One region of the [Clostridium] hylemonae DSM 15053 genome, then DNA from elsewhere that is predicted to be linked to it. Evidence: riboswitches for the same ligand, from Rfam matches in the RefSeq annotation. Region 1 holds a riboswitch; the other holds the start of a gene.
The links. A riboswitch is a leader RNA that binds a small molecule or an ion and turns the genes downstream of it on or off. The one in region 1 is predicted to bind FMN.

Region 1 (11,942 bases):
TATTGTGGATGTGAAAGTAATGAGCGTAGACCTTAAGAAGAAGCGGATCCAGCTGACGATGAAGGGTATATCTTAAAGAGGCTCAGGAAAGTGTCATTGGGGGAAATGAAAATGAAGAAAAATATGAAAATTGTACTTGGGGTGTTGGCAGGCAACGCGATCCTGGCACTGGCCGTGGCGGCGTTTGTTGTGCCTCATGGGATCATCATGGGCGGGGCGACCGGTATCGGCCTTGCGGTAACCCACTATGTGCCGTTAAACCTGTCAGTCGTGATCTTTATCGTAAATGCCATATTGTTTGTACTTGGCGCGTGTATGCTCGGCAGAAAGTTCGCGCTCACGACGATCATCAGCACGTTCGTGTATCCGGTGTTTCTGGAGATCGCAAGAAAGATACCTGGTGTGGACAGTCTGACGGATAATATACTGCTTGCAACTGTCTATGGAGGGCTGCTTCTCGGCCTTGGGATCGGGCTTGTCGTACGGCAGGGAGCGTCCACGGGAGGCACGGATATCCTGGCGCTTGTGCTGAACAAGTTTCTGCACGGTCCGGTGGCGGTGTTCATGTATATTGTAGATTTTACCGTGCTCGGAGCGCAGATATTCTTTTCGGATTCGGAGCAGGTACTGTACGGTGTTCTGGCTCTTATGCTGATGACGATGGTCATGAACAGGGTAGTGCTTTTCGGACAGACACAGATACAGCTTTTTATCATATCGGAAAAGCATGAGGAGATCAGGCAGAGAATACTCAAGGATATGAATGTAGGCGCTACGATGGTCCATATTGAGACCGGGTACGGGAAAGAGCAGCAAAAAGGCGTGCTCTGTGTCATCCCCCACCGGAAGCTTTATGCGGTGAATGATACGGTCAGCAGGATCGACGACAAGGCATTTACGACGATCACACAGATAAAAGAGGTGAAAGGCCGCGGCTTCACCATGGAGCGTGTGAGCTACCATGGAGAAGACCGTTAGACCGCGCCATTCCTGCGCGTCAATTCTGTTCTAATCTGAGATATCCGTTTGTGGTGGCGATGATCGTATGGTTCGCGGCGCGCAGCAGCGCGATGTCCTGTACGATGACCTGCCGGCTCACTCCGAAGTGTGAGGCGAGCCGGCTGCCGGTCACAGGCGTGCGGTCTGAAAGCATATCTAATATATTTTCCCGTCTTTCCTTTCCTGTCATGTGATGGGCCTCCTATTCCCGAACCGGAGTCAAATTCTTCAACGAGATATCCATGATAGGGGCAGAGTGGGTCAAAGCCCCGGAGGAGACATAATCTACACCGATCTCCCGGATCTCCTTCAGCCTGTCCAGCGTCACATTGCCGGAACACTCGGTCTCTGCGCGGCCTGCGGCTGCTGCTACTGCCTGTTTCATCGTCTCGTTATCCATGTTGTCCAGCATGATGATGTCGGCGCCTGCATCCAGTGCCTCCTTGAGCATATCGAGGTTCTCTACTTCCACTTCGATCTTGCGCACGAAGGGCGCGTATTCTTTTGCCATACGGACCGCTTTGGCCACGCCGCCCGCGGCTCCGATATGATTGTCTTTGATCAGTATCCCGTCGGAAAGATTATATCTGTGGTTACATCCGCCGCCTACCTTGACTGCGTATTTTTCAAAAGCCCGGTTATTCGGTGTTGTTTTTCTCGTATCCAGCAGTTTTGTGCCCGAGCCTTCCAGTTCTCTTGCCAGCTGGTTTGTGAATGTGGCGATTCCGCTCATGCGCTGCAGATAATTGAGGGCAGTGCGCTCGCCGGAGAGGATGGCCCTTATATCACCGGTGACGATTCCTATGATCTGTCCTTTTTTAACCGGGTCCCCGTCTTTACATTCCGTCTCGAACAGGGCGGTCTCATCTAAGAGTTCAAACACACGCCTGAAAACGGGGAGACCGCATATCAGGCCGTCTTCTTTGCAGATGAGTTCGGCCCTGCCGGGACAGGCGGCGGGCATCACCGCGTTTGTGGTCACATCCTCACTCGTAATGTCTTCTTTCAAAGCATTTAAAATGTATTCGTCTATATTAATTTTCATCGTTACACCATTTATCATAAAATTGTTCATCCCTTCTTTTGATTTCGTTCAATATCAGTTCCCTGTCCTCCCTGCGGCGCGCCTCAGGATCTGCATAGGCAGTAAGGCCGGTAAAGACCGGAGCGGGAGGATGGGGGATGCTGTCGATGCGGGAGGCGAGATATGCGGCGCCGCGTCTGGCGAAGACGAGACTTTCAAGCAGTGAATTGCTCGCCAGGCGGTTGGCTCCGTGTACCCCGTTGCACCCCGCCTCGCCGACCGCAAACAGATGACCGCAGGATGTGCGCGCGAAGGAATCTGTACGGATCCCGCCCATAAGATAATGCTGTGCCGGCGTGATAGGGATCCTGTCCTTCGACAGGTCGTACCCTTCTTCAAGGCAGCGTTCATATATATTCGGGAAGCGGTGTATGATCTGTTCTTTCGGCATATGTGCCAGTGATAAATACACATAAGGAGAATGAAACTTGTCCATCTCCCGGCGGATGGCCTCCGTCACCACGTCTCTTGGCTTCAGTTCGTCTACAAAGCGCTGCCCCGCGGGATTCAGGAGAATGGCCCCTTCTCCCCTCACAGACTCTGAGATCAGAAAACGGCGGCCTTCTCTGTGGGAATAAAGCGTTGTAGGATGGATCTGTATATAGTGGATGTTCTCCAGTTCGATGTTGTGCCTCAGCGCGAGCGCCAGGCTGTCCCCGGTTATATGGCGGAAATTGGTGGAATTGGCAAAGAGCCCTCCGAGTCCGCCGGTTGCGAGAAAGACGGCTTTGGAAGACACCGTAGTTATGGCTTTGCCTTCCTGCCGCACAATGATCCCGGCGCAGCGTCCCTCCTGCAGAATAAGGTCTGCCATAGCCGTGTGAGGCGCGATCGTTATGTTGGGCCTCTCTCTGGCGCAGGAGATGAGCTTCCCTGTTATTTCCTGCCCTGTGACGTCCTTGTGATAGAGGATGCGGCATACGGAATGGGCACCCTCTTTCGTGTAAGCCAGTTCGTCTCCGCGGTGTTCAAACTCCACACCGAAGGAGATGAGCCTGCGGATGATGTCAGGAGACTCCTGTATCATGATCCGCACCGCTTCTCTGTTATTTTCATAATGTCCCGCCCGCAGCGTATCCTCAAAGTAGCTGTCATAATCCTCGTCGGATCTGAGGACGCAGATGCCGCCCTGGGCGAGGTAAGAGTCACTGTTTTCCACGTCGTCTTTTGTTATCATGAGAATGCGCAGGTGTTCCGGCAGGGACAGGCCGGTAAATAGCCCTGCCGCGCCGGTGCCGACAATGACGACGTCATAATATGGTTCGATCATAGTACACTTCCTTATCACTGCGCCAGTTCCAGCATGCGTTCCAGCGGCCGGGCTGCCTTTCTCCTTGTCGCTTCGTCAAGCTCAACGGCGTGCTCCATATGCTCAAGGGCAAAGGCGACTTTTTCAAGGGTGATCCGCTTCATATCGGTACAGCACTGGTGTCCGTGCGCCGGATAGAAGCGCTTCCGGGGGTTCCTGTCTCTCAGTTCCTTGAACACACCACCCTCGGTACAGATGATAAACTCATCGCAGCTGCTCTCGGAGGCATATTTGATGATGCCGGTCGTGCTTCCCGCGTAGTCTGCCAGAGCCACAGCGTCCGGCGTGCACTCGGGATGGATCAGAACGAGAGCGTCCGGATGCGCCTCCTTCGCATTGCGGATGTGGGCGGCAGTGATATCCTTATGTACATGACAGTAGCCGTCGTTAAAGATGAAATGCTTGTCCGGCAGACCGGCGGCGATAAACCGTCCAAGGTTGGCGTCCGGTATAAAATAGATATGTTTGTTCGGCAGGGCGCTCACGACATCCATCGCATTGGCGGAAGTGACGCATACGTCGGAATATGTCTTGAGCAGGGCGGTGGAGTTGATATAGCAGACAACGGCCAGGTCGTCGTACTCTTCCCTGCATTTCTGGATCTTTTCAATGTCCGCCATGTGGGCCATCGGACAGTCGGCCGCGGCATCCGGCATGAGAACTGTCTTGTCTGGATTAAGTATCTTGGCGCTCTCCCCCATGAAAGAGACACCGCAGAACACGATGACGTCTGCATCCGCAGAGGCGGCGGCTTTGCTCAGGTAATAGGAGTCGCCTATATGATCGGCAGCCTCCTGTACATCATCATTGACGTAATAGTGCGCAAGGATGACAGCGTTTTTTTCTTTTTTTAATTGTCTGATTCGTTCTAAAGTAGTCATAGTCCGCTCCTTCTTATGTACCCGGCTGCGACGGTTCCGGGCAGATTCAAAACATACTATTACACAAAAAGAAATATATGTCAAGTCAAGTGACAAGACATATGACAAAACAAAGATGAAACGCGGTCTGAACATCGTATCATATACCGGATACTTAATATTTTTGAAAAGACTTGTATAATACAGAGCGATGGAGTATAATATTCTCGAATTGAATAGAAATTCTTCAGGGGTCGGGTGCAATTCCCAACCGGCGGTAAAGTCCGCGACCCGCGCCAGCGATGGCACGGCTGATTTGGTGCGATTCCAAAACCGACAGTAAAGTCTGGATGAGATGAAGAAATGTGCAGCAGTGACTGTTGAATGTAGTAAGGACCCCGGTTTAGCCGTGGTTTTTTTGTTTTCACGGGAACATGCATCCTCTGTTGCTGCCGCCATAGTTCCATGAAGATTTTCTTTCTTTGAAACAGAATTTAATAAACGAAAGGGAGAGAAAGAAAATGAGTACAGATGTAATGAATAATGTAAATGCAAGGACAAAGACAAGAACAAAGGTGAGAACAATAGCCCAGGTCGGTATGCTCGGGGCGATAGCGACCGTTTTGATGCTTTTTGAGATACCGCTTCCTTTTGCGCCGGCATTTTATCAGATCGACTTCAGCGAGGTGCCGGTACTCATAGGGTGCTTTGCCATGGGACCGCTTGCGGGAGCGGCTGTTGAATTTATCAAGATCATGCTGAACTTTGCGATAAACGGAACGATCACCGCCGGAGTGGGAGAGGCTGCGAACTTTCTTATCGGCTGCGCGCTCGTGATTCCGGCAGGACTGATCTACAGAAGGAAACGTACGAGGACAGGGGCGGTTGCCGGAATGGTGTCCGGAACAGTGATCATGACAGCGGCAGGCTGTTTTCTGAACGCTTTTATTCTGCTGCCGGCGTATGCAAAGGCGTTTGAGATGCCGATAGATGCCCTTGTGGGAATGGGCAGCGCCATCAACAAAAGTATCACGGATCTGTTCACTTTTGTACTGTTTGCAGTGGCGCCGTTCAATCTTCTGAAAGGCGTGCTCGTTTCCATGATCGTACTGCTCATTTATAAGAAGATCAGTCCGATCTTAAAGATGAATATGTAAGCCGCAGTCTGTTCTTGTTATAAATAATGCGCCGATTTGTAAACTTAAGATCAGGATGAAAAAAAGGAACACCTTTCTGCCGGTGTTCCTTTTTCATGTGCATTGTTCTGTTCTGCCGGTCCGGCTGATCTTCAGTGGTTCCCGTGTTCTTTGCAGCCATGGCTGCCGCACTTGTGCCCTTCTTCACCGTGATGGTGGCTGCACATCGTATCCGGGTCATAGGACAGTGTACCTGCAAGGAATGACGCTGCCTGCGCGTCTGCCTCTCCGACGGCCCCCGGGTACAGGTCGATGCCTGCCTCGGACAGCGCGTTTCTCGCGCCGCCGCCGATCCCTCCGCAGATAAGCACGTCTACGTTTAGATCAGACAGGAGGGCGGCGAGCGCCCCATGTCCCTGACCGTCTGTGCTCTTTACTTCAGAAGAGATGATCCTGCCGTCTTCTGCTTCGTAGATCTTAAACTGTTTTGTGTGGCCAAAATGCTGAAATATCTGTCCGTCTTCGTATGTCACTGCAATCTTCATAATATCAGCTCCTTTATCATCGTTTATTTTCATATGCCGGCTACCGGAATATCCGTCCCGGCTGTCTGCGCAGACGGTATAATCGCCGCCGCTGATATCGAGATATGTCCCCTCGACGAGAAAGCGCGCCAGCTTTTTGCGTGCCTGTGTGTAGAGAGACTGTACGGTAGCCCGGCTTACGTGCATCTGCACCGCGCACTGTGCCTGTGTCATGCCGCTGTAGTCCATGAGGCGGATCGTTTCAAATTCTTCCACGGACAGATTGATGCCGTTTCTTGGACTTCCCGATGCCGTAAAGTGAAGGCAGCGGGGTATGCTGCCGACGCGGCGGGATTTGCCTGGTCGTGCCATTGGATACTCCTTTCGCCGCCCAACCGCTTATCATACGGAAGGGGTGTTATCATTATATTACGATGATTATTGACATATGTCAATAATAAAACGGACAATATGATATTATTCTCCGCACGGACAGATCTCGATCCAGTAACCGTCGGGGTCCTCTATAAAATATATACCCATCTCTGTGTTTTCAAAGCATACGCAGTTCATTTCTTTATGGTGCGCCAGCGCCTTGTCAAAGTCGTCCACACGGAATGCGAGGTGTGATTCGTTGTCGCCCAGGTTATAAGGGCGGTCCATGTCGCGCAGCCACGTGAGCTCCAGCAGGTGGGGTGTTGTGTTATCTCCCATAAATACGAGTCTGAAGCTGCCGTCCTCCGCCTTTTTTTCCCGCGTTACCGTAAGTCCGAGCGCATTTTTATAGAAATCAACAGATTTCTCAAGGTTCAGGACATTGATGTTATTGTGATAAAATGTAAACTTCATATAGTAATCCTCCTTTGATTCATTGATATGCAAATAAGTATATCATTAGTGGCAGAAGAAAAAAAGATGTGTTATACTGTTTCAAAAGGACAGGGGGTACAAAAGATGTCTGTGAAAGTAGAAGTTAAGCTGGATGCGGAATCCATGGCGGATTTTATGATCTATCATATTTACACTAGCGGCGCGGGTGTCGCCGCGCTTGTGCTCGGAATGCTGAATGTGGGGCTGACGATCGCCTTTGTCATGCGGAGGCAGTTTCTGCTGGCAGTCGTGTTCTTTCTCTTTGTGCTCCTCGTATTTGTAGTATTTCCTGCATTTATAAGAAAAAAAGTGGTGAAGCAGATGCAGAATTCCAGACGTCTTGAGGAGACGGTGACATATGAGTTCATGGATGACGGAATTATGACGACTACAACGGAAGACAGCGGAAAAGCTTCATGGAGCAAGTTCAAGAGAGCTATATCGAGAAAGCAGATCATCTTTTTGTATGATGCGCAGAAGCGCGCGATCATTCTGCCCGTCGCGCAGCTCGGGGACAAATACACGGATATCGTAGATATGATATTTGCCCATATGCCCGCGCCTGCGGTCAGGATCCGCCGGGCGGACGGCAAGAAGATGAAGGCGGCAGGTCCGTCGAGAAAAGCGGAGAAGATGAAAGCAGAAGTGAATGAGAATGAGACCCGGGAACCGGAAGAGGGGAAAGGACCGGAGCAGTAGAAGGGGAATGCAATGATATCAGTAAGTTACAGCGAGAAAGACACATATGAACTTGGGCGCAGTATGGGAGAAAAAGCCTGCCCGGGCAAGGTCTTTACTTTGATCGGAGACCTGGGCACCGGAAAGACCGTTTTCACGAAAGGGCTTGCGGCAGGGCTTGGCATTAAGGAACCTGTCAGCAGTCCGACTTTTACGATCGTGCAGGTATATGAAGAAGGGCGTCTGCCCTTCTATCATTTTGATGTCTACAGGATCGGCTGTGTGGAAGAGATGGATGAGATCGGATACGAGGATTATGTCTATGGAGACGGAGTGACTCTGATCGAATGGGCGGATCTGATCGAGGAGATTCTTCCTGAACATTACACGGAGATCAAGATTGAAAAAGATCCGGAAAAGGGATTTGATTATCGGAGGATTGACATATGCGAATATTAGCACTAGACAGTTCGGGGCTGGTCGCCAGCGTCGCTGTTGTCGGGGAGGAGCAGACGGCGGCGGAATATACGGTGAATTATAAGAAGACACATTCTCAGACGCTTCTGCCCATGCTCGATGAAGTGGCCAAAATGATCGAGCTGGACATGGATACGATCGATGCCATCGCAGTGGCGGGCGGGCCGGGATCCTTTACCGGACTGCGGATCGGTTCGGCCACAGCGAAGGGACTGGGGCTGGCGCTTCATAAGCCGCTCATACATGTACCGACGCTGGAGGGGCTGGCGTACAATCTGTACGGGACGGCGGGGATCATATGTCCGATCATGGACGCGAGAAGGAACCAGGTGTATACGGGCCTTTACAGGACGGAGCATACGTTTGAAGTGGTGGAAGACCAGATGGCCGCCGCGGTTGAAGAACTGGCCGCCCGGCTCAATGCCGCCGGTGAAAAGGTCACGTTTTTGGGCGACGGGGTGCCTGTGTACAAAGAAATGCTGGAAGAGAAGCTGACTGTTGAGCATTATTATGCGCCGGCGCATATGAACCGGCAGAGAGCGGCCTCCGTCGGAGCGCTCGGTATGAAGTATCTGCTGGAAGGCAGAAGTGAGACTGCGGCTGAACACCGCCCGGATTATCTCAGAGTGTCCCAGGCGGAACGGGAGAGGAAAGAGAGGTTGAAGGAATCATGATTATTTTTGAATGTGACTATACGGAAGGTGCCCATCCGGAGATCTTGAAGAAAATGGAAGAGACAAATTATGTGCAGACACCCGGATACGGTGTGGACTGCTACTGTGAGAGCGCCAGGGAGAAGATCAGAAAAGCCTGCGGCTGTGAGACGGCGGACGTACACTTTCTCGTCGGGGGCACTCAGGCTAACTTTACGGTCATCAGTTCGATCCTCCGCCCGTTCCAGGGTGTGATTGCGGCAGAGAGCGGACATATCAACGTGCACGAGACAGGGGCGGTGGAAGGTACCGGCCATAAAGTCCTGACGCTTCCAAGTGAGGACGGAAAGATCACAGCGGCCCAGGTACGCCGGATGTATGAGGAGCACTGGGACGATGTGACCCACGAGCACATGGTGCAGCCGGGCATGGTGTACATTTCCCATCCGACAGAGAACGGGACGCTGTACAGCAAAGAGGAACTGAAAGAATTATATGAGACATGCAGGGAGCGGGATCTGCCGCTTTTTCTGGACGGCGCCCGTCTCGGGTATGGAATCGCGTCTGAGGCATCTACGCTGACGCTCAGGGACATAGCGTCACTGACAGATGTATTTTATATAGGAGGTACAAAAGTGGGAGCTTTGTTCGGGGAGGCAGTCGTTATTGTCGATCCGGCGCTTAAGAAGGATTTCCGCTATATGATCAAGCATAACGGCGGAATGCTTGCGAAAGGGAGACTGCTCGGCATTCAGTTTGACACGCTCTTTACAGACGATCTGTATTACAGGGTGGCGGAGCATGCGGACAGTCTTGCCATGCGTCTGAAGAAAGCATTTCAGGAGAAAGGATACGGCCTGCGGTACGATTCCTATACAAACCAGCAGTTCCCGGTCCTTCCGAACGATCATATGGAAAAGCTGGCAAAGGACTATTCTTTCAGCTTCTGGGAGGCTGTTGACAAAGAGCATACGGCGGTCCGGTTCTGTACAAGCTGGGCTACGAAAGAAGAAGCGGTCTTGCAGCTGATCGAGGATATACAGAATCTGTAGGATAGGAGGCGGTCTACATGGTTACAGTACGGCAGATCGGGGAACAGGATATTGAAAAGATAGCCGGTCTGGAACGGGAAATATTTCCCGACAGCTGGAGTTATGAAGCGCTCTGTGACACATACGGGCAGAACAATTCGGTATTGTTCGGGGCCTTTGACGGCGACAGGCTGATCGGTTATCTCATTGTATATTATGTGCTGGATGAAGGCGAGATCGCAAGGATCGCCGTGAGAGAAGGCAGCAGGAGAGAAGGGGCTGCCGGGCATATGCTGCTTGCGCTTGAGAGCTTCTGCGAGGAAAAAGGAATTACAAAGCTGCTGCTGGAAGTGCGGGAGAGCAACGAGGCGGCCATCGCTTTTTATAAAGATCACGGTTTTGAAGAGGACGGCGTGCGCAAGGGGTACTACGCTGATCCGGCGGAGGACGCGGTGCTCATGAGCCGCGGGCTTGGCAGGTAATTGACAGTTTTAACAGCAGTTCCCACTAGGAACAGCGGCGGCAGTCCGTTATAATGTAGGCGTAGCAAAGAGAAGTCGAAGTGATGTACACACAGGAGGAATTGTATGCGCCAGTATGATGTTCAGATAAAAGAAACAAAAGATTTACAAAAAATTATTTGCAATAAATGTGGAAAAGAGATCATCATTTCCAAAGGGGTCCCCCAGGAGGATTATCTTGAAGTGGAGAAACGATGGGGATATCAGTCCAATAAAGACAATCAGGTGGATTGTTTTGACCTCTGTGAAGACTGTTATGATGATTTTGTGAAAGGATTTAAAATCAAGATTTAGAATAGGGGTATGTTATGTTAGATGTATGTTTGTTGGGAACCGGCGGCATGATGCCGCTGCCTTACCGGTGGCTGACAGCGCTTATGGTGAGATATAACGGCAGCAGTGTGCTGATCGACTGCGGGGAAGGCACGCAGATCGCGATCAAGGAGAAGGGCTGGAGCTTTAAGCCTATTGATGTTATCTGCTTTACGCATTATCACGGAGACCATATCAGCGGTCTTCCGGGCCTGCTTCTGACGATGGGCAACGCGGACCGGACGGAGCCGCTGACGCTCATTGGCCCGAAGGGACTTGAAAGAGTAGTTAATGCACTCAGGGTGATCGCGCCTGAACTGCCGTTTCCTGTCAAATATATTGAGATCACGGAACCGGAACAGACATTTGAGATGAACGGCTACCGTCTGAAGGCGTTCCGGGTAAACCATAATGTCCTATGTTACGGATATACGCTGGAGGTTGACAGAGCAGGCAAGTTCGATGTGGACAGAGCCGGCGCCGCAGGTATTCCGCAGAGATACTGGGGTATACTGCAAAATGGAGAAAATGTGGAGGATAACGGCACAGTCTACACACCCGACATGGTGCTCGGACCTCCGAGAAAGGGAATCAAGCTGACTTACTGTACCGACACGAGGCCGACGGAATCCATTGTAGAAAATGCAGCCGGTTCCGATCTGTTCATATGCGAGGGGATGTACGGTGAGAAGGATAAGCTTAAAAAGGCGAAAGAATATAAGCATATGACGTTTTACGAGGCGGCCCGGCTTGCGAAAGAGGCAGAGGTGAAAGAAATGTGGCTCACCCACTACAGCCCGTCGCTTACGCGTCCGGAGGAGTACATGGATGATGTGCGCGCCATATTCCCGAATGCGGTGGCAGCCAAGGATAAGCGGACGGCTGAACTGACATTTTCATAGGCAGAGGAGATATTATGAGTGAAGAGAAAGACATATTAATTCTTGCAATAGAAAGTTCGTGTGATGAGACAGCGGCAGCCGTAGTGAAAAATGGGCGGGATGTGCTGTCTAATGTCATTTCCTCACAGATCGACCTCCACACACTGTACGGCGGCGTTGTGCCTGAGATCGCATCCAGAAAGCATATAGAGAAGATCAATCAGGTGATCGAAGAAGCGCTCCGGGAAGCCGGAACAGCCCTGGAGCAGATAGATGCCGTCGCAGTGACGTACGGACCGGGACTTGTAGGCGCGCTCCTCGTAGGGGTGGCGGAGGCGAAAGCGATCGCCTACGCGGCGAAGAAGCCGCTCGTGGGAGTTCATCATATTGAGGGACATATTGCGGCTAATTTTATTGAACATAAAGAACTTAAGCCTCCGTTCTTTTCTCTCGTCGTGTCAGGGGGACACACACATCTTGTGAGAGTAAAGGATTACGGAAAATTTGACATTATCGGACGTACACGAGACGATGCGGCCGGGGAAGCCTTCGATAAGGTCGCGCGGGCTATCGGTCTTGGGTATCCGGGAGGGCCGAAGATCGACCG
Region 2 (11,942 bases), 1.9 Mb from region 1:
AAGATATTCCCGGCCGTCCCGGGTGAGGGAGTAATATTTCCTGCTCGGGCCAAGGGGGCTTGGCTTGTAGGAGGCCAGGATCAGCTTTTTCTTTTCCAGCCGCAGAAGCAGCGGATACAGAGTGCCTTCTTTTACATCCTGGAATCCATTTTCCTGCAGCTTGACGACAATTTCGTATCCATAGGTCTCAGACTGGTCGATGATCTTCAGGATACAGCCTTCCAGTATACCTTTCATAAGCTGTGATTTGTCCATTTCCGCTACTTCCTTTCATCTACCTTGCATTACAATGTTCTTAACTATATTGTATCACAAGATAGCTGTATGTCAATCGTATTGTGTATTTTTCTGGAAGAAATGGAAATAATCCAAAAGTATATTCGGTCTGGCAAAGGAGAGAGCTATGAATGAATTTTTTACAGAATACTTACAGAAGATCATACCGGTCAGTTTTAATCTGGAGACGGCGGAAGAATTTATCACGATCGGGGACGCTGTCCCTGAGTTTACCGTAAAGATCAATCGTGATATTCCAAAGCGGGCGCTCCTTAACAGTACGTCGCTTGCCCTCGGCGAGGCGTATATGCGGGAAGATATTGATGTGGATAAGGATTTGTTTGAGGTGCTTGACAGTTTTCTCGGGGAAATGGGAAAGTTCCGTGTAAACCGGGGAGCGCTGCGCCGTATTTTATATACGTCAAAGAACATCCGCAGCCAGGAAAAAGAGGTGACGTCCCACTATGATATCGGAAATGACTTTTACAGGCTCTGGCTGGATGAGACGATGAGCTATTCCTGCGGTTACTTTAAGGAAGAGTCTGATACGCTCTATGAGGCGCAGGTCAATAAGGTGGAGCATATTCTGGATAAGATGTATCTGGAAGAGGGAATGACCGTGCTCGATATCGGATGCGGCTGGGGATTTCTCCTGAAACACGCAGTGAAAAATTACGGAGTGAAAGGAATCGGAATCACGTTGAGCCGGGAGCAGTACGCCAAGTTCCGTAAGGATATTGAGGAGGAGGGACTCGGGGACCGGTTGGACGTGCGTCTTATGGATTACCGTGAACTGAAGGCATCGGGTCTTTCGTTTGACAGAGTGGTGAGTGTCGGTATGCTGGAGCATGTGGGCAGAGGCAATTATCCGCTGTTTCTCGAATGTGTGCAGTCGGTCCTGAAGCCGGGCGGCCTGTTTCTGCTGCATTATATCAGCGCGCTTCAGGAATTTCCGGGAGATGCGTTCATCAAGAAATACATTTTCCCGGGCGGCGTCATACCGAGTCTGCGGGAGATCATCCATCTGATGGGCGACAGAAAGCTGTATGCGACGGATGTGGAGAGTCTGAGACGTCATTATACAAAGACACTGCTCTGCTGGCGGGAGAACCTGCTCAGGCACAGAGAAGAGATAACGGAGAAGTACGGGAGAGAATTTATGCGCATGTGGGAACTGTATCTTGCCTCCTGCGCCGCGACGTTCCACAACGGCATCATAGATCTGCACCAGATAGTCATGACGAACGGGATCAATAATGAACTGCCCATGACGAGAGTCGTATAAGGAAGGCTGCTCTGATCAATATTGTTGCCGGGCGTCTTGCCGCACCTTCATAATCAGGTTATAATGCATAGTAAAGGAGGTGCGTTAAGATGTATCAATTGTGGAAGGACCTGGAGCGGCTGAAACGCTGCCGGTGGATCGAGCTGTCTCATCCGCTGAACAATGAAAGCCCGTATTGGGGCGGAATTCCGGACGGAGCGGTGGATCTGTCCCGGACTGTTTTTGACTGGGGCAATGATATGCTGGATTGTCTCATCCAGACATTTAAATTTCCGGGACAGTTTGGAACTCATATCGATTTTCCCGGACATTTTGTAAAAGGGAGAGAGCTGTCTGAGAAGTATGGCGTCAGAGATATGGTATATCCGCTTGTCGTGATCGATATCTCGGATAAGGTTAAGGAAGATGTGCACTATGCGGTCACCGTGGAGGATATCAAGGCGTATGAAGAGCAGTATGGAGACATTCCGGACGGCGCTTTCGTCGCGCTCCGCACAGACTGGGGAAAACGCTGGCCGTCCATGGATGCGGTCTGTAATTTTGACAAGGATGGGGGAGAACATACCCCCGGATGGTCGATGGAGGCGCTGAAATATATCTACGAGGAGCGGAATGCGGCGGCGAACGGCCATGAGACGCTGGATACGGACGCTTCGGCGCTTGCGGAGCGGGCCGGAGACCTTGCGTGTGAGAGGTATGTGCTTGGCAGCGGGAAGCTGCAGGTGGAAGTTCTGTGTAACCTCGACCAGGTGCCCCCGGCGGGCGCCATCGTTATCGCGGCATTTCCGCCTATAGAAGGCGCAACAGGTCTTCCGGCGCGGGTATGGGCGATCGCCCCGGAGCAGGAAGACTGAGATATCCGGTAAATATCCAGTAATGTAAAATTTTGGTTTACACGTACTTAAGACAGGTATATAATAAGAAACAGCAGATGATGTTACTGCAATCACCTATTCAAAAAAGAATAAAGAAGTCTTTGTGGCAGGGTGCAAGTCCCTACCGATGGTATAGTCCATGACCCGCGTAAAGCGGCTGATCTGGTGACCCGTAAAGGGAATTCCAGAACCGACGGTATAGTCCGGATGAGAAAAGACATTTTCTGCGTAATCACGCCCGGGACATTGTATTTGATGTGCCGGGTTATTTTTTTGAGGAGGATTCAGTATGAACGAGACAAATGAGACGATCAATGTAACCGGAGGCGGGAAAGTACAGACGCGGGATGACGCGCGGATGAGGGTAAAGAAGATAGCTTTTATCGGTCTGATGGGGGCGGTCAGCGCGGTGCTGATGCTGTTCCGATTTCCGATCCCCTTTATGCCGCCGTTCCTGTCGTTTGATTTTTCCGGCCTGATGGAGATGCTGGGCGGCTTTATGTTCGGCCCGGTGGCTGCTCTGTGCATTATTATTGTGAAGATCATGCTGCAGCTTGTGATGCAGGGCAGTTTTTCTCTCGGAACAGGTGAACTGCAGAATCTGATACTTAGCTGTACTTATGTACTGCCGGCCTTATTGCTCTATCACAGGAACAAGTCCAGGAAGATGGCGGTCGCGGGCATGGCGGTCAGTTCGCTGCTTGTGGCGGTCGTGGCTGTATTTACAAATCTGTATCTGATCATTCCATTTTATGTAAAACTGTTCGGCATGTCCATGGACGACATTATAGCCATGTGCAGTACGGTGAACCCGGCAGTGAAAAACGCGGCCACGATGGCAGTGTTTGGCATTCTGCCGTTCAATCTGATCAAATACGGCGTCACCTCTCTTGTTACATTTATCATTTATAAGAGGCTGAGCCGTGTGATAAAAGGGGTCATAAACAAATAAAGGAGAGAAATCATGAAATTTACATTGGACAAAGATATTACGTACGAGCAGGCGGTGAGCCGCATGTTTGAGATGCTTGGGAACAGTCAGATCATGGCGCTTGCCTCCAGCCTGAACGATTATGTCATGGTGAGAAATGTAAGCTGCCTGTTCTATGACGAAAAGATTTATTTTAAGACGGATAAGAATTTCCGCAAGACAAAACAGCTGCTTGAGAATCCGAATGTGGCCATGTGCTGGAGCGGAGTGCAGGTGGAAGGAACAGCTGTCAACAAGGGACTTGTGGCAGAGGAGCCGGGACAGCGGTTCGCGCAGGGCTACCGGAAATATCTCTGGCAGAGTTACAATAAATACAGCCATGAAGATACGGAGATCCTCATAGAGGTGTCGCCGAAATATGTGGAAATATGGGATACGAGTGACGACGGTTATGCGTTCCAGTTATTTATTGATTTTGAAAAAAAGGAGTTAGAAGTTAAGATGTACGATGAGAAATAGACAGATACCCCGGCAGTTCCCTCTGCCGGGGTATCGTTTTGTGCGCGCTGTGTCTGCGGCCCGCGGTGAATGCATGATTTGGCGCACGTTGGGAAAACGTGCCTTCAGGGTGGATGAAAATGCCTTTTTTGGTCCATAATGTCTGTGAAGGCATGTGTTTTTACTGCCCTGCCGGAAAAGAAAGAGGAATAGACTATGAAGACATTTGAAGAACTTTACCAGGCTGTGCTTGAGCGTAAGATAACACTTAAGGAGCCTCTGCCGTCAGAATATGACCCGCGGCATCTGGACTGCCTGCTTCATCCAAAGCGGTATGCGCCTGTAGTACAGGAAAAGGAGTGCAGGGAATGTGCGTTTGACCGTGCATGTCTGCGAAGCTGTATCTTTGACGCGATTGAGATTGACGGGGACGGAAAAGCCAGGATCAACCCGTCTCTTTGTACCGGATGCGGTGTATGCATTGATGCGTGCGAAGAGAAGCGCCTGAGCGCAGGCAGAGACGTACTCCCTGCCATGAAGGCTGTGAGAGAGGCCGAGGGGCCGGCCTATATGATGGTCGCGCCGGCGTTCCTCGGACAGTTTGGAGACGGTATTTCTCCCGGTCAGCTGCGGATGGCTTTTAAGGCGCTGGGGTTCACCGGAATGGTGGAAGTTGCCCTGTTTGCAGACATACTGACCTTGAAGGAGGCGCTGGAATTTGACCGGCATGTGAAAAAGCAGGGAGACTATCAGCTCACAAGCTGCTGCTGTCCTGTATGGATCGCTATGATACGAAAGATCTACCATGAACTGATGCCCCATGTACCGGGAGCCGTGTCGCCGATGGTGGCCTGCGGGCGGATGATCAAGAGAATACACCCGGATGCGGTCACTGTATTTGCAGGGCCTTGTCTGGCGAAAAAGAAGGAGGCCAGGGAACCGGATATCTGTGACGCAGTGGATCATGTGCTTACGTTCCAGGAAGTGCTGGATATCTTTAAGGCGGCGGATATCCGTCCGGAAGAATTTGAGGACAGCCGGAAAGAACATGCCTCTAAGGCCGGCCGCCTCTATGCGAGGACCGGCGGGGTGAGCAGAGCCGTGTCCGAGATGGTGGAGCAGTTAAGGCCGGATAGAAGCATTGCGGTGCGCGGTGAACAGGCGAACGGTACGAAAGAGTGTATGGCTATGATCCAGAGAATCAAAAACAAAGAGACAGACGCCAACTTTTTTGAGGGGATGGGCTGCGTCGGAGGATGTGTCGGAGGGCCGAAGGCGATCCTCGACAGAGAGACCGGGACGCAGCTTGTAGATGAATACGGGCAGGAGTCGCCGTTTAGAACGCCTCTTGAGAATCCGTATGTGCGTAAGATACTGGAAGAACTTGGCATTGAAACAGTAGAAGAACTGCTCAGAGATGACACGCTGCTGACGCGGGATTTCTATAATCCGTGAACGGATACATTACAGCCGGCTGATGCAGAGACTTTTGCACGAACCTAAGCTATTTCCAGTCCATAGCTACACATGCATATACCGCAGTTTCAATCGGCAAAACTTGTTCATTGAAACATACGTTAGGATTATGATGTGCATAAATATTATCTGAATCAGCTTTAGCGCCTACTATAAAATAAGAAGATGGTACTTTACTTGCATATACTGCAAAATCATCAGAACCAGTTGTATGTAACCCGGATACTATGTTAAATTCTGTATTCATAGAACTTAACGCCTTAGCGATTTCCATATTTCTTTTTTCATCACAGCATAGTACAGGTATATCTGTTAAAACATCTATCTTACTTTCTGCATGAAAAGCATTGGAAATATTATTTACAATTTCCTCAATTTTCGTAATTAAATATTGTTTTAATTCACTATCAAATGTACGAAGTGAACCTTGTAAAATCGCTGTTTCCGGAATAATATTATTTGCTGTTCCAGAGTTAAATTGCCCTATTGTCAAAGTTACTTCTTTACTCGGGGTACATTCACGTGCAATTAGCTCTTGCAATGCTTGATAAATATGAACACCAACATTGATAGGATCTATTCCGTTCTGAGGCATAGCACCATGTGTACCTTTTCCTGTTATTGTTATCTTAAAGCCAAAGACGGATGTTCCTGTCATAGTTCCATAAACGATTGTTCCTACGGGGATAACGGACGCCACATGAGTTGCAAAAGCCGCGTCTACTTTAGGATTTTCCAATACTCCTTCCGCAATAACTGCCTTAGCTCCCTCGAACGTTTCTTCTCCGGGCTGAAATAATAGTTTAATTCTTCCTTTTAACTCTTTTTCGTGTTTTTTTATTATTTTGGCAGCCCCTAACAATGCGACCGTATGTATATCATGTCCGCAAGCGTGCATATTATCGTTTTGCGAAGCAAAAGGCAGTTGGCTTTCTTCACGAATAGGAAGTCCGTCCATATCTGCTCTAAGAAGCAAACATTTATCCCCTGTACCTATATAACCAATAACACAATTTCCGTTGACTTTTGTTTCAAATGGAATATCCCATTCCGTCAATTTTTGTTCTATAAAAGAAACTGTTTTAGGAAGTTCAAGCCCCAATTCAGGTACTTTGTGAAGTTCTCTACGCCATTTTATAAGTTCGTTATACATTTTTCTGCTTTCAGCATAAATTGAAGAATACATATTTTCCCTCTCTTTCTTAAAATTCTTACGATAATTATTTTATCCCTTTTTCATATGTTTGTCTTGAAGTTTAGTTTTATATCTGTTATAACAAATATGTTATAACTAAAAGGAAATCAAAATATGGAAATACATCATTTAAAACAACTAATTACTATTTCTCAATGCGGTTCGATTAACAGTGCTTCACAAAAACTGTACATTTCTCAACCCTCGCTAAACAATATCGTAAAACGATGTGAGCAGGAATTGGGATTTACAGTTTTCATGAGGACGCCTAAAGGAGTTAAATTAACGGAAAATGGAAAAAAATTTGTTGAAATAGCCCAAAATATTATTGCGGAATATAAAAAAATAGAAGCGTTGTCTTCCTCAGATAAAATGGTTTCTATTTCATTTATTTATTTATCTTATATACTCGAAGCACTTCTTGAATTTCAAGAACAGGGTCTTTTACTTTCTAATTTGCTTCGTAGAACGGAACCGCTTGAAACAATAAGTGATGTCATATGCCAAAAAGTCCGTATCGGGATTTTGCCAATATATCAATTAGATTTAAACGGCTTTATAGAGAAGATAAAGCAATATAATTTGCAATATCTTATGCTTTTTGAAGCTGTACAAATATACGCTGTTGTCAGTAAGACTCATCCCCTCGCCAACAAAAAAAGTATTTCTATCAGTGAAACTCTAAAATATCCTTTGACTTATTATACAGCAGTACCCAAAAAATCTGTACTTAGTAATATATATGACTCTAAATTTTCTCTAAAGGTACAGAATAGAGATGAATTATTTTTAGTGCTGAAGAATAACAAATATTTTTCTCTTTTAACTCTTACATCTAATTCAAAAAATCCAGAATTTTGTTATATTCCGATAATAGATAATGAGTTTAAAATGAATGTATGTGCGGTTTTTCTTTCTGATACTACACTTACTAAACAAGAAATTAAGCTGATTGAATTTTTGAAAAATACAATACATTTTATATAATTTCGGCTTTTATTATAGTCTTTGATTTGATATAAAATAGTAAAAGAAAACGATTATTAGGAGTGGGGCAAAAATGAGCAGAAAACGGGATCTAACTGAGAAGAGTAAAAAAACAGAAAAGAATAAAAAGAATGTGATATGTCTGCACATTGCAGTAATGTTATTCGGGGTGTCGGGGGTGATCGCCCAGTTCGTGGATGTCCCGGCCATCATGGTAGCTCTTGGAAGGGTAGTAAGCTCTTCTCTGCTGCTTCTTGTCATCGCTTTGGTGAAAAAGGAACGGCTCAGGCTGAACTGCAGGAAGGATTATATACTGATCATACTGACCGGTATCGTTATGGCAGTGCACTGGACTACGTTTTTTCAGTCGATCCAGGTGTCTACGGTGGCGGTCGGGACGATCACATTTTCTACATTTCCGTTATTTCTGACATTTCTGGAGCCGCTCGTCTTCCGTGAAAGGATCAGCGCGGGAAATATTATGAAAGCTGTCATACTGCTGATCGGTGTGGTGATCACTATTCCGGAATTTTCGTTGGACAATCATATAACAGTCGGCATTATATGGGGGATGCTGTGCAGTGTGACATATGCGGTGATGACGCTCGCCAACCGGTACTTTTCCGGCCGGTACGCGGGCCGGATCATATGTCTTTATGAACAGGGGACAGCCGCGGTCGTTCTGCTTCCGGCACTTGCGTGGGTCAAAGTGAGCTGGCAGTTTAAAGATGTCCTCGGCGTGGCATTTATCGGAATCATATGTACGGCATTTGCCTATTCTCTGTATGTGTCCGCGCAAAAAGGGGTAAAAGCCCAGACAGCGGGAATTATCTCAGGGATGGAGACGGTGTATGGCGTTTTGTATGCGCTCATACTCCTTGGTGAGATGCCGACAGCGCGGGAGATCGCCGGCGGGATCGTCATACTCGGAGTTGCCCTCTATTCATCCTTGCGGACGGAAGAGAAGAATACGGTAAGTCAAGTTCCGGCCACAGGCGAAGTATAAGAAGTCCTGGTATGCGGTTAGAAAAAACTGTAGACAGATGGAAGATAAATGTGTTATTATAATGTTTGGGACTTTGTGAATGCTCTTTACTTGGTTAACAGGTAAAGAGTATTTTTATGATATAAGAGGCTTTGTTCCATGAATTATCAGATAACTTAAAGAATTTCCAAAGGGGTCAGACCCCTGACGCAGCAGGGGTCTGACCCCTTTGAAAAATGAAAGGAATTGTAGATGGATACAGTGAGATTTGAAGAATTAGAATTATGCCCTGAGATCATGAAGGCAGTTAAGAAGATGGGATTTGAGGAGGCTTCGCCGATCCAGGCAAAGGCTATCCCTCTTGTGCGCGAAGGCAGGGATATCATCGGCCAGGCGCAGACGGGAACAGGAAAGACAGCGGCTTTTGGCATACCGCTGCTTGAAAAGATCGACCCGAAGAATAAGAAACTCCAGGCAGTTGTCCTTTGTCCGACGAGAGAGCTTGCCATCCAGGTGGCGGATGAGATCCGTACGCTGGCGGAATATATGCACGGGATCAAAGTGCTTCCGATATACGGAGGGCAGGAGATCGTGAAGCAGATCCGTTCACTGAAGAGTGGTGTGCAGCTCATGATAGGTACGCCGGGACGGGTCATGGATCATATGCGCCGCAAGACAGTGAAGATGGAGCATGTGCACACGGTAGTCCTCGATGAGGCGGATGAGATGCTGAACATGGGATTTCGTGAGGATATTGAGACCATTTTGGAAGGTGTTCCGCAGGAGCGCCAGACTGTACTGTTTTCGGCAACGATGCCGAAGCCGATCCTGGATATCACAAAGAAGTTTCAGAAACATGCTGAAATTGTAAAAGTGACAAAAAAGGAATTGACAGTTCCTAATATTGAACAGTTCTATTATGAAGTAAAGCCGAAAAATAAGGAAGAAGTGCTGTCAAGACTTCTGGATATTTATAATCCAAAGCTCTCGGTCGTATTTTGCAATACGAAGAAGCAGGTGGATATTCTTGTAAACGGACTGCTCGGCAGGGGCTATTTTGCCGCCGGACTTCACGGTGATCTGAAGCAGGCGCAGCGTGACCGCGTTATGCAGGGCTTCCGAAGCGGTAAAACGGATATTCTTGTGGCAACGGACGTTGCGGCAAGAGGAATTGATGTAGACGAAGTGGAGGCAGTATTTAACTATGACCTTCCGCAGGATGATGAATACTATGTGCACCGTATCGGAAGAACCGGCCGCGCGGGCCGCGTGGGACGTTCTTTCTCATTTGTATCGGGCAAAGAAGTGTATAAGCTCAGGGAGATCCAGCGATACTGCAAAACAAAGATATATGCGCAGAAGGTGCCGTCTCTGGATGATGTAGCCAACACGAAGATGGAAAAAGTCATGGAAGAGGCTTCCCGCATCATAGAGCAGGAAGATCTCGGGACATTTATCCAGCTTGTGCAGGAAGAGATCAACGATACGGATTATACGAGCATGGATATCGCAGCGGCGCTTCTTAAGATGTGCACCGGAACGGCGGAAGAAACGGACGTGGACAATTTTGAAGATACAGGTGCAGAAGAACCGGGAATGGTGCGTCTGTTTATCAATATCGGCAAAAAGCACAAGGCGAAACCAGGAGACATTCTTGGCGCGATAGCAGGAGAAAGCGGTATGCCTGGTAAGGTAGTCGGAACGATCGATATGTATGACAAGTATACGTTCGTTGAGGTCCCGAGGGAATATGCAAAGGAAGTCTTAAGTGCTGTAAATCACACAAAGATAAAAGGAAAACCGGTGGAAGTGGAACCGGCAAACCGGAAATAGCGAAACTTGTACATTGCTTGCATTTTACGGGAATAACGGAGTATACTAAAAGAGTAGATATGACGGAATACGTGCTGATAAAAAGGGGAGATGCAGATGATAGAGACAGGGGTTGTCAATGGAAGGTTCCAGGTATTCCACCTAAAACATATGGAGTATCTGCTCGCGGCCAAAATGCGCTGTAATAAGCTGTACATCGGACTGACTAATCCAGATAATACTTATGTGAGAGAAACGGTAAATGATGAAAACCGTTCCGCCAGATCGGCCAATCCGCTGACATATTACGAACGCTGCCAGATGATCCGCGGCGCGCTCCGAGAGTTTAATGTGCCGGATCTGGAATATGAGTTTATTCCATTTCCTATCAACCGTCCCGAATATATACTGCAGTATGCCCCGCAGGACGCTGTGTATTATATGGGGGTCTGTGACGAGTGGGATGAGGAGAAGTTCAAAATATTGCGGAGTCTGGGACTTGAGACAGAGATCCTCTGGCGCAGGGAACCGGAAGAGAAGGGGGTTACGGCGTCGTGGATAAGAAGCTGTATCGCTACAGACGAAGAATGGGCACATCTCGTACCGAAGAGTGTCTATGAATATCTGATCGGAAATGATCTGGATCTGAGAATCAAACGGCTGGAACTGATCCGCATGGCAGAGAAAGATATGAGCCTGGTGAAAGACAGAATATAGTGCTGAATGCAATTGGGGACGGAGGTATTTTCAAATACCTCCGTCCCCAATTGATATTTAGTGTGTCCCTTTTAAATCTTTGTTCTAATCGATAAATTTTACAGCGGTTCCGTAAGCCATTATCTCTGCGGCACCCTGCATTACCTGGCTGGAAGTGTAACGGATATTGATGATCGCATCTGCACCCATAGCTTCTGCATCATCTGCCATTCTCTTTGTGGAAATAGCTCTGGCTCCGTTCATCATCTCTGTGTAGGAAGTAAGTTCTCCGCCTACGAGTGTTTTGAAACTGTTCATGATATCTTTGCCCATATGTACAGACTGTATAGTTGTACCCCGGACAAGCCCGATCATTTCAAATTTCTTACCTGTTATATAATCTGTGTTTACTAAAATCATGTCGTTACCCCCTTGAAGAATAGATTGTATTATTTGATTAATACAATTGTACCTCTTAGAAACAGATATTGCAAGTGATTTATCATTCTATGTGAGCTATAAATTTAAAACATCTTTGATCGTGTAAAAGCCGGCTTGTTTCCCGCTTAAATATGCCGCGCAGTCGCATGCTCCACGGGCAAAACATTCCCAGTTATAAGAGTGGTGCGTTATTTCGAGGCGTTCGCCCATAAAGCCAAAGAAAACAGTATGGCTGCTCGGTATGTTTCCTGCCCGCAGAGAATGGTAACCGATCGTACCGTTTTCTCTCGGAGAGACGCCGTGACGGCCATATACCGCTATATCATCCAGCTCCCTGCCCATGGTGCGGGCCATGATCTCGCCCATTTCTTTTGAAGTGCCGCTCGGGGCGTCCTTTTTCCACTGGTCATGCATCTCGAGAATTTCGATATCAGCTTCTTCTCCAATCGCTGCCGCGGCCACTTCGAGAAGCTTATTCATAACAT

Region 2: another riboswitch for FMN. It lies ahead of LAJLEIBI_RS13220 (ECF transporter S component); the one in region 1 lies ahead of LAJLEIBI_RS04465 (ECF transporter S component).

Annotation. Positions count from the first base shown of each region.
Region 1 covers NZ_CP036524.1:947,525-959,466, forward strand. Annotated here, with positions in the region: gene LAJLEIBI_RS04435 (Tex family protein) at 1-76, shown strand, start outside; gene LAJLEIBI_RS04440 (YitT family protein) at 112-978, shown strand; gene LAJLEIBI_RS04445 (HTH domain-containing protein) at 998-1,189, opposite strand; gene nadC (carboxylating nicotinate-nucleotide diphosphorylase) at 1,202-2,059, opposite strand; gene LAJLEIBI_RS04455 (L-aspartate oxidase) at 2,034-3,353, opposite strand; gene nadA (quinolinate synthase NadA) at 3,368-4,273, opposite strand; FMN riboswitch at 4,493-4,618, shown strand; gene LAJLEIBI_RS04465 (ECF transporter S component) at 4,774-5,409, shown strand; gene LAJLEIBI_RS04470 (DUF134 domain-containing protein) at 5,541-6,284, opposite strand; gene LAJLEIBI_RS04475 (VOC family protein) at 6,390-6,761, opposite strand; gene LAJLEIBI_RS04480 (YcxB family protein) at 6,867-7,481, shown strand; gene tsaE (tRNA (adenosine(37)-N6)-threonylcarbamoyltransferase complex ATPase subunit type 1 TsaE) at 7,494-7,919, shown strand; gene tsaB (tRNA (adenosine(37)-N6)-threonylcarbamoyltransferase complex dimerization subunit type 1 TsaB) at 7,907-8,611, shown strand; gene LAJLEIBI_RS04495 (threonine aldolase family protein) at 8,608-9,642, shown strand; gene rimI (ribosomal protein S18-alanine N-acetyltransferase) at 9,660-10,103, shown strand; gene LAJLEIBI_RS04505 (hypothetical protein) at 10,209-10,436, shown strand; gene LAJLEIBI_RS04510 (ribonuclease Z) at 10,451-11,356, shown strand; gene tsaD (tRNA (adenosine(37)-N6)-threonylcarbamoyltransferase complex transferase subunit TsaD) at 11,371-11,942, shown strand, end outside.
Region 2 covers NZ_CP036524.1:2,817,849-2,829,790, reverse strand. Annotated here, with positions in the region: gene LAJLEIBI_RS13235 (PadR family transcriptional regulator) at 1-255, opposite strand, end outside; gene LAJLEIBI_RS13230 (SAM-dependent methyltransferase) at 404-1,561, shown strand; gene LAJLEIBI_RS13225 (cyclase family protein) at 1,651-2,415, shown strand; FMN riboswitch at 2,530-2,659, shown strand; gene LAJLEIBI_RS13220 (ECF transporter S component) at 2,726-3,388, shown strand; gene LAJLEIBI_RS13215 (pyridoxamine 5'-phosphate oxidase family protein) at 3,401-3,886, shown strand; gene LAJLEIBI_RS13210 ([Fe-Fe] hydrogenase large subunit C-terminal domain-containing protein) at 4,082-5,320, shown strand; gene LAJLEIBI_RS13205 (M20 metallopeptidase family protein) at 5,370-6,527, opposite strand; gene LAJLEIBI_RS13200 (LysR family transcriptional regulator) at 6,651-7,523, shown strand; gene LAJLEIBI_RS13195 (DMT family transporter) at 7,597-8,529, shown strand; gene LAJLEIBI_RS13190 (DEAD/DEAH box helicase) at 8,761-10,341, shown strand; gene LAJLEIBI_RS13185 (nucleotidyl transferase family protein) at 10,438-11,037, shown strand; gene LAJLEIBI_RS13180 (YbjQ family protein) at 11,122-11,436, opposite strand; gene dapB (4-hydroxy-tetrahydrodipicolinate reductase) at 11,533-11,942, opposite strand, start outside.